Regions from separate parts of the Lysinibacillus sp. G4S2 genome, predicted to be linked through region 1. Evidence: riboswitches for the same ligand, from Rfam matches in the RefSeq annotation. Region 1 holds a riboswitch; the other holds the start of a gene.
What was found. Region 1 has a riboswitch for thiamine pyrophosphate ahead of QUF91_RS14460 (ABC transporter substrate-binding protein). Riboswitches for the same ligand answer to the same signal wherever they lie in the genome.
Positions count from the first base shown of each region.

Region 1 (5,038 bases):
TATACAATCGAATGAAGGGAGGATATACGTTGGAAAAACAACAAAGAGATGCACAGCTACGTGAAGCTATGGATTTATACGGTAATTACTTACTACGACTAGCTTATACATATGTAAAAAGTAAAGAGAAAGCAGAGGATATTGTGCAAGAAGTGTTTATTCGATATTACATTCAAATGGAGCAATTTGAAGGGCGTTCTAGTGTAAAAACATACTTATATCGTATGGTCGTGAACGAATGTCATAATTACTTTAAAAGTTGGGCGTATAGAAAAACTGAATTGACAAGTTTTTTTAAAAAGCGTGATACCTCAATTTCAGCGGAATCAGAAATTTTAAAGAAAGAAGAGATAGATGTTATTGCTGACACTATTACTACATTAGAAACAAAATATCGAGAAGTACTTTGGCTTTATTATTATGATGAACTTTCGGTGAACGACATTGCATTAGTTTTACAATGTTCCGTTAACACAGTGAAGACAAGGCTAGCAAGGGGGAGAAAACGGGTAGGCATTCAATTGGAAAAGGAGGGGTTTTATAATGGAAACGAATTTACATGAACGATTGAAGGATATAATACCCGACAATATAGAATTAACCACCCAGAAAAAAGAAGGAATCTTATCGGCGGCGCATGATAGATTTGTCCAGCAGCAACAGCCTGTAAAAAAACATGGGTGGAAGCCTGTAGTAGTTGGAGTTTCAGCCTTGGCTCTTACAATCTTGCTAAGTTATCCATTTATAGAAGACGGTATAGAACAATTGATTGTTTCGCAAGTAACTGATCGAACTTATGAAGAAATTAGTATACCAGGTCGTTCTACTGAAACGTTATTCACAGCTATATTTGATGATGCAACAAACTCTTTCTTTTACTACGAAGGAGGTAACATTTATTCTTATGCAATCGATACACAAATTGAAAAAGTTGAGATGAAGGGTGAATCGCCTATTTCAAAGATTCTCGTGAATGAAAACTGGCTTGTTTGGATGGGTGATGGTAAAGAGGAGGATGTTTTCGTTAAAAATAGGGAGACGTTAGAGGTCAAAGAATTTTCTACTAGTTCTTTTATAGATTTAGATGATGATATACTATTGACAGATAAAAATGATACAAAAAAAGGTCAAACTATTTATAGCTTGACGAATTTACGTACAAACGAGGTAAAACAATATAAACAATTCTTTGATAATAGTTCAGTAAGTCAGCCGATTTACCAGGATAATCAGTTGCTTATACCAGAAGTCGTTAAAAAAGATGGTGAAGAAGTGGTGCGCTTTACGCTCTATGATGTTGGAACAGAAAAAGAGAAGCAATACGAATTACCTTTTAAAGGAACGTTGGACATTGCACTTACCGACCAAAAAATTTATGCTTCCTTTAAAAATGGAAAAAGCTTAGAGACAGGTTATGTTGATTTAGTAGATGGATCTTACCATAAGATTGATGGTAAAAAGGCTTTTTCTTTAGCTGTCTACAAGAATAAACTTGCTCTAAATGAGTTTGTACCAAATGAGGATAAATCTCGATTTAAGTTATACAAAGTAGAAGATGGCTCTTTATCATCGCTTCCCGACTTTAAAGATGTTCAACTAGTTCTCTTTAATCCACGTTTTACAAAAGAAGGGACATTGCAGTTATTTGGGGTAAATGAAAAATATATTTTAGAAGATGGAACTCTTGAAGAGAGAGATGGGGCTGTTAAATTATATTTACAGCGCTTTTAGTAAAGAGACCCTTGTCATTTACAGATAGATATGGGTATAATAATCACGAAAAGTTCATATGGAAAGAATGTAGGGGGACTGGTAGTTGCCAGCTGAGATTGTGTCCGATAGACGCTGACCCTTTGAACCTGATTTGGCTCGTACCAGCGTAGGGAACATCTATTCAAAAAAAAGAAAGTTTTTGATACTGATTGTAAAACGTCTGGGAGGAATCCTGGGCGTTTTTTTATGTTTTTGTTGTATGTGCAAGCCTTGGGTACATACTAATTGTGAATACGCTTTCTTCTGGTGGAAACATTCATTCATGAACACTTTCACATTACTTACTGGGAGGATTAAACATGAAAAAATGGTTATTGATTCTGATGGCTACACTTTTAACATTAGTGGGTTGTAGCAAAAAAGAGGAGACAAAGGATAAAAACGATGCGAATGCATTAAAAAAGGTATCGGTCGTGCTAGATTGGACACCGAATACAAATCATACAGGTTTATATGTAGCGGAAAAACTTGGCTACTTTAAAGAACAGGGCTTAGATGTTGAAATTTTATTACCTGGCGAAACGGGTGCAGATCAACTAGTGGCGTCTGGTAAGGCTCAGTTTGGCGTAAGCTACCAAGAAGGGATTACACAGGCACGTGTGCAGGATGTACCTTTAGTATCGATTGCAGCGATTATTCAACATAATACTTCTGGCTTTGCATCCACTGCATCTAAAGGGATTACGTCACCGAAGGATTTTGAAGGTAAAACATATGGTGGCTGGGGTGCACCACTTGAAAAGGCTGTCCTACAATCACTTATGCAAACAGAAAATGCGGATATTAATAAGTTAGATATTGTCAATGCAGGTGATTTGGATTTCTTCACAATGATGAAAAAAGATATTGATTTTGCCTGGATTTATTATGCATGGACAGGGATTGAAGCAGAACTTCGTGGTGAAAAATTGAACATGCTTTATTTAACAGATTATAGTGATCAGTTAGATTATTACACACCTGTACTTGCTACAAATGAAAAAATGATTAAGGATGATCCGGATACAGTCAAAGCATTTGTCGCTGCTGCAGCAAAGGGCTATGAATATGCGATAAGTCATCCGAGTGAGGCGGCTGATATTTTATTAGAAGCGGTACCTGACTTAGATAAAGACCTCGTGCATAAAAGTCAGGAATGGCTAGCAGATAAGTATCAAGACGATGCGGCGCACTGGGGCGAGCAAAAGCTAACTGTCTGGGAGAACTACGCAAAATGGATGGCCGACAACAAAGTTTTAGAGGGCGAATTTAACGCAGAACAAGCATTTACAAATGACTTTTTACCGAAAAAGGAGACAAAATAACATGGCAAACTCATTAATTAGTGTACAAATTATCCCGAAAACTGAAAAATATGAAGATGTTATTCCATTTGTCGATGCAGCGATTGCCGTTATAGACGCATCAGGGGTGAAATATGAAGTTCATCCATTAGAAACGACAATGGAGGGTGAGCTATCGACTTTATTACAAATCATCGAAAAAATGAATGATAAGATGATAGAACTTGGTGCTATTAATGTCATTACTCAAGTGAAAATTTTATATCAGCCATCAGGTATTACAATGGGTACGTTAACGGAGAAATATCAGTGATGAAGTCGGTAATCAAACAAGGAAGGACGATAATTTTTATCGCCTTCCTCTTATTCATATGGGAACTAATTGTCCGTTTGGCAGATGTTCCACATTGGCTATTGCCTGCACCAAGTGCCATTTTGAAAGAAGGCTTTCAATCGTATGAAACGTTCTTGCCGCATGCGTTTGCAACTGTTCAATTAGCACTTCTAGGTCTTGCTATCGGGATATTGTGCGGGCTAACGGTTGCCGTGTTATTACATCGTTTTACGTTTATTCGGGAGCTATTTTATCCTATTCTCATTATGTCACAGAATGTTCCTGTGCTCGTCCTAGCACCGCTATTAATCATTTGGTTTGGATTTGGTTTATTGCCAAAGCTTATTATTATTTGTCTCGTGTGCTTTTTTCCAATTGTGATCTCGGCAATGGATGGCTTTCGTCAAACCTCACCAGAGCTGAAACATTATTTTGAGATGGTCGGTGCAACGAAAGCACAAACCTTTTGGAAACTTGAATGGCCGTATGCGTATCCAGCGATTTTTTCAGGCATTAAGATCGCGGCAACCTATAGCGTTATGGGAGCGGTCATTGCAGAATGGCTAGGTGCGAAAAAGGGGATTGGTGTCTATATGACATTGGCACAATCTTCATTTCGAACAGATCGTGTGTTTGTAGCGATTTTTGCCATTGTAATTTTAAGTTTATTATTATTTAGTGCTATTCGATTATTAGAAAAGCTCGTTGTGAAGGGGAGAGGCCTACATGCTCAGCATTCAAAACATTGATAAATCCTTTGATTCCCTTCCAGTCATTCGTAATTTATCTTTTGAAGTGAAGGACGGGGAATTTGTGGCGATTATTGGTCCGTCAGGAAGTGGAAAAAGCACACTCTTTCAATTAATTGGTGGTGTGACTTCTATTGATAAGGGAGCTATCTTATTAAACGGTACCGATATCCAGCAAAAAAGAGGAACGATTGGCTATATGCCTCAGCAACCATGTTTACTGCCTTGGCGTACGATAGTAGAAAATGTCACGATCGTTGAGGAGCTTCAGCAAAAACCGAATATTGAACGTGCCAAGGAATGGCTAGACAAAGTAGGACTCGCATCGTTTAAAAATGCGTATCCAAATGAGCTGTCTGGCGGTATGCAACAACGGGTATCATTTATCCGTGCAATTGTCAGTGACAAGCCCATTTTATGCTTAGATGAGCCGTTCTCTGCACTTGATGAGTTTACAAGGCTTGAAATGCAGGCGTGGCTTTTATCGATATGGGAGGAATATCGAAAATCTATTGTATTTGTTACTCATAGTATCGAGGAAGCACTTTTTTTAGCGGATCGCATCATTGTCTTAACGAAACGACCAGCTACGATTAAAAAGGAAATTATTGTACCTTTTGCGAGGCCACGACAAGAGGAAATCCGCCATTCCGCAACATTTACAGCATTAAAGCAACAGTTATTTACTTACTTAAAAGAAGAAAAGGATGACGCGAATGTTGATTGATGCGCATATTCATTTAGATCAGTATTTGGAGAATGAAGTACCAACTTTGCTAGAGGAAGCTGAACATGTCATTGCTGTTAGCATGAATATTGAATCGTGTGAAAAAACGTTGAAGTTGTCGAAAACCTTTGCAAAGGTAAAGGCGGCGTTTGGTTTTCATCCTGAACAAGCG
Region 1 covers NZ_JAUCFJ010000002.1:2,805,871-2,810,908, reverse strand. Annotated here, with positions in the region: gene QUF91_RS14470 (sigma-70 family RNA polymerase sigma factor) at 30-563, shown strand; gene QUF91_RS14465 (hypothetical protein) at 544-1,731, shown strand; TPP riboswitch at 1,793-1,903, shown strand; gene QUF91_RS14460 (ABC transporter substrate-binding protein) at 2,073-3,077, shown strand; gene QUF91_RS14455 (thiamine-binding protein) at 3,079-3,369, shown strand; gene QUF91_RS14450 (ABC transporter permease) at 3,369-4,139, shown strand; gene QUF91_RS14445 (ABC transporter ATP-binding protein) at 4,117-4,866, shown strand; gene QUF91_RS14440 (TatD family hydrolase) at 4,856-5,038, shown strand, end outside.

Region 2 (5,038 bases), 1.9 Mb from region 1:
CACGATTACGCCAGTCTTCATCTGTTAGCTTCCAAGACTTATATGGATCCTCCTCACGTTCTTTAAAACGTTTAAGCTGCTCCTCATCAGATACATGAAGCCAAAACTTAATGACAATATAATCCCCCGCTGTTAAAATCTTTTCAAAATTATTAATTTCTTCGTATGCACGAGACCACTCTTCTTTTGTTGCAAATCCTTCAATACGCTCAACTAATACACGGCCATACCAAGAGCGATCGAAAATAGCAATTTGCCCATGCTGTGGCAGTTTTCTCCAAAATCGTTGTAAATAATTGTAACGCAGCTCATGGGGCTGAGGTGCTGAAATTGGATGTACGACATAGCCACGTGGATCAACACGCTCAATAAGACGTTTAATAGCTCCACCCTTTCCAGCAGCATCCATACCTTCAAATACTAGAATTAGCCCAATTCTATTGTTTAATAAAAACTGTTGAGCATTTAACATTTCATATTGGAGTACTTTTAATTTCTTTTTATACATTTTCTTATCTAGTTCAACTGATAAATCTAGATTATTTAAATTTTGAGTCATTAAAACTTCACTCCTTACATTTGGATATCCCTATTGTACTAAAGAAATATATGAATGCCTATTCAAATGGTAAATTGTAGATGATTTTAAACAACACGATACATTGTTAGAAATTTCCGTTATAATGAAAATATAATGTCACAGTCCTATACTTATTTGTCTTTTCCCTATACAATTTAACACGAAGGGAGAGGAAAACATGCCTCGATTTATTTTGATGACAGTATCTTATATTGTCTCACTTATCCTAACCTTTTCATCCTATTTCATGAAAATAAACGATCAATCTTCATTAGAGATCTCAAATCGTTTTCCTGTAATATTCGCACCTTTTAATGTTAGCTATGTGATTTGGATTGTAATTTACATGTTACTTGGTTATTGGTTAGTCATGAATATTAAAAAGACATCTATTAAACAGACTGTTCTCTTTAGTAGCATTTGCATCATGCAGGCGTTAACAATTGTGTTTTGGCATCACGAACTATTTATCGTGACAATTGCTAGTACGTTTATTTTAGTACTGTATTTATTTTTGTTGTACAATACGTACCCTCTCAGCGATCATTCACCTTCAGGTCGAATACCCTTCTCGATTTACTTCGCATGGGTTACATTTATACTGATGACAAACGTAAGCTTTACGCTAACATCTTATCAATGGAATGGTTTTGGCCTTAGTAATCCACTTTGGGCAGTTATTTTACTGACAATCGGGGTCGCAATAGCGCTACATATTCGATTCCATCATTTTGATATTATGTATCCAAGTGTATTTATCTGGTCCTATGTTGGGGTTGCGTTACATAATGGTTTAGATGAGCTACTTGTGACAACGGCATCTTTATTTTTATGTGGAGTGCTACTTGTCGGTATATTATTTATCAAAAAAAATCCTGCCTACCAAAAATAAATTGGTTAGCAGGATTTTAGCTTTTTTATTGTTCATCAAGTGAAGTTAAAATAATTGGTTTGTCTTTTGTAACGATAATTGAATGCTCGATTTGAGCAACTAATGATTTGTCTGGCGTAACGAATGTCCAGCCATCACCAGATTCCACAATATGCTCCGCTTTTGCCGAGATAAATGGCTCGACTGCAAGCACCATGCCCTCTTTCATAATTGTAGAATCCCATGCATCATAATAGTTTAAAATATGATTTGGCTCATCATGTAATGAACGACCTAATCCATGACCTGTTAGGTTCATGATCACTGTTAAATCATTGGCATACGCTTCACGCTCAACAGCTTTTCCGATTTGGTTTAATTTCGAGCCTGCTTTTACTTTTGTCATTGCACGATCAAAAGCACTTTTAGCTACGCGACATAGCTTTTCTTTATCCTCATAGCCTTCACCAACTACAAATGAAATACCCGTATCAGCAAAATAGCCATTTAATGAACCAGATACATCAATGTTTACGATATCTCCCTCATTAATCACACGTTTACCTGGAATACCATGTGCGACTTCCTCATTAACACTAATACATGTGTATCCTGGGAAATCATACTCCCCTTTAGGTCCAGAAACTGCTCCTGCCTCAGCAAACATACGGCCTGCAATTTCATCTAGTTCCAGTGTAGTTACACCTGGTTTTGTAGCGGCCTTCATTGCTTCACGAATTTCAGCACAAATACGGCCGATTTTTTTAAAGGCTTCAATCTCTTCTTGCGTTTTTACGATCATTTTTAACGTCCCTTTCATCTAATATCTATTCAATAATATAACATAACTTTTTATACAAAAAACGCTAAACGCTTTAAATATTGTATGTCATCATAAATTGTAAAGTGCTGAAAAACAGGCTCATCTCCAAAACGTGAGATCGATTTCCGTTCCGGCTGGGCGCTTTGCCGCTGTCGCTTCGCTTTAGCACAGAGAATACATTTGTTGCTGTCGCTTTGCTTTAGCACAGAAAACATCCGCTGCGCTGCAGGGTCTCATCTGTGACGCTGATCCCCAAAGAGTCGCCCAGCCGGAACGAAGAACAACTTATTTTCATAACATACGGTTTACTATACGTCATCCCTAACTAGCTAAAAAAGCAATAATCCCCCATTCAATTTAATAAAAATAAAAACCCTCCACTCATGTGAAGGGCATAATAGTTATGATTTTCGTTGCATTAATTGAGGAGCGGCTGTAAATAACAGAACAGCAACAATTGCTGTTAAAACCGTTGCTGGTAGCATATATGTTCCATTATAGATGATTGAATAAATCCATGCATTTTGATCGCCAGCATATTCTGAGAAAAATACAGCGCCAGCAATTGTATGTGCCGCATAACGTAAAAACCCTGCTAATACAGTTCCTAAAATAATATAAAGTGCCATTTTTGTTTTGTTTAAATTTTTCGCAGCCTCAAGTACTGGTCGACGAACAATTGCAGCTAAACCAACTACAGTGAAGGCAACGCCGTAATCGAGTAATCCTTGAAGCCAATGTACAATATAGGCACCAAACATTGTTTGCATAACACCAATTAGTAAGCCCGTCGTTAGACCTGGAATAAGGCCCCATCGGAATGCTATTAAAATTATTGGCACCATCACTAGACTAACAGAGCCACCTTGTGCCCATACTTTAAAGGAAACCTGATCAAGCACTAGACCGATCGCTGCGAATATTGCAATCTCCACAAGCATTAAAAGTCTTTTTTTGTCCATATTATTCTCTCCTTTGTTCCGATGTAGGATACAAGAGCAGGAATAGAAAACATTCGATAAATATGTCCCTATCTGACACCAAAAAGACTTAATCTCTACTCAGTACGTTTTTAGTGACCGAATAAAGAAAAAACGATGCCAGGACAGAGCCTCACATCGTAAAAGTGTCGGTTTCTATCCACATCCCTACGCAAGTGTTAACTTACAGGTTCAAAGAGTCAAGGCATTAAGTGCCCAGTCTCAGCTGACATCATCAGCTCCCCTTGTGGTCGTTACATCTTAATTTAATTGAACTACCTAATTGTACGCAAACACGGTTATGATTACAACCTCTTCCACATTTTTTTTGAAACTTTGCTGTTTTTCATGCGTAAATATAAAAAAAGGAGGTACTACTATGGAGAACCAAAAAGTTTTGTCTGCCTTTAGTTATCTCAGTATTTTGTTCGCACCTTTTATTGTGCCAATAGTGGTTTATTTTGTTTCAAAAGATAGCTACGTCAAGAAACATTCTATCCGAGCACTTATATCTCATTTAATTCCAGTCGTGTTTGGAATTATCTTCTTCGCCGTCTTTATCTTCTCAACTTTATCATTTAACACTTTTGAACCGGATTCAGGTAGCACTACGTTTCTTATCATTTGGTTTGCTTCATTCGCAATTTACTTACTCATCTCTCTAGGCATCGTAATTTGGAATATTATTCAAGCTGTTCGCGTGATCCGATAAGTTTCATTACGGAATTGAACAGGTAATACTAAGAGTTAAAGGAGCTGTTATTTTAATGAAAGTATCTAAAGTTGTCAAAACCGCCGTAAAATTAGCACCTTTCGTTATCCCAATTGTAAAAAAAGTAATCGCTACAAAGAAGGGAACAACTAATTCCTCCAAAAACATCTATAAGAAATAATACGCTCCTAAAGTTAAATGGGGTTATTTCCGGACCTAGTAACTCTGCTGATATTGAAATAATTTTAGTTGTCGGTGTTCACGGCCCTATGTACATGACCTACATTATTATTGATGATTTATAGGAAGGGTTTTCTGCAACAGAAGTGCAGCGACAAAAATTTTTAATGAGCTGCAGTTTTGAGATTTATCGAGAACTTTTGATTGTTTATCGACCAACTTTATCGATTTATCACCCAACTTTTTTAATTTATCAACCAACTTTCGAAAAATATCGACATCTACCTATTATCTGACCGCACTGATAATTTGCACATAAGCATATTTTTTTACGCAAAATTTAACATCAAAAAAACGCGAGAAATCAACGTTTCTAAATTGATTTCTCGCGCTTTTTAAGGTTTTGACCAGTTTTGTCCCAGTCTCTTTTATTGTTGTTGAAATGAAATTAAGGCGTCATATTAAATAAAATATGGCTCTTCGGCAAAGCGAAGCGTCAGCTACAAATGCTTTATCTGTGCGAAAGCGAAGCGACAGCAACAATTAGATGTACAATCGCTCTCTGTTATAAGTCTGTTCTGTTCGATTATGGTGAGTAGTCATAGCTTTCCTTTTAAAATGCGTAAAATTTATAAAAGTTCTACGCTATCGTTGAATGAAGTGGAAGTAGCTCGACACTCGCCAACAGGAAAGAAAGTTGCCTAGAATGAAAATCACCCTGGATTTAAAACGCCACAACATTCACAAAGATTTTGATCGTTTTGTTTTTCACTTCACTTCAAAATATGTTTGACTGTGACCATTCATTGTTTTTTCAACATGTAAAACTGCGGGCATTGTAGCTTTTAATTCTGCAACGTGTGATATGACACCAATCATGCGTCCAGAATCT
Region 2 covers NZ_JAUCFJ010000002.1:4,736,068-4,741,105, forward strand. Annotated here, with positions in the region: gene QUF91_RS24280 (polyphosphate kinase 2 family protein) at 1-559, opposite strand, end outside; gene QUF91_RS24285 (hypothetical protein) at 759-1,472, shown strand; gene map (type I methionyl aminopeptidase) at 1,498-2,253, opposite strand; gene QUF91_RS24295 (hypothetical protein) at 2,304-2,480, opposite strand; gene thiT (energy-coupled thiamine transporter ThiT) at 2,676-3,236, opposite strand; TPP riboswitch at 3,403-3,510, opposite strand; gene QUF91_RS24305 (magnetosome magnetite crystal formation protein family) at 3,634-3,966, shown strand; gene QUF91_RS28345 (LUD domain-containing protein) at 4,119-4,271, shown strand; gene QUF91_RS24315 (AAA family ATPase) at 4,915-5,038, opposite strand, start outside.
Region 2: it holds a riboswitch for thiamine pyrophosphate, as region 1 does, so the genes downstream of both, thiT (energy-coupled thiamine transporter ThiT) here and QUF91_RS14460 (ABC transporter substrate-binding protein) in region 1, are expected to answer to the same signal.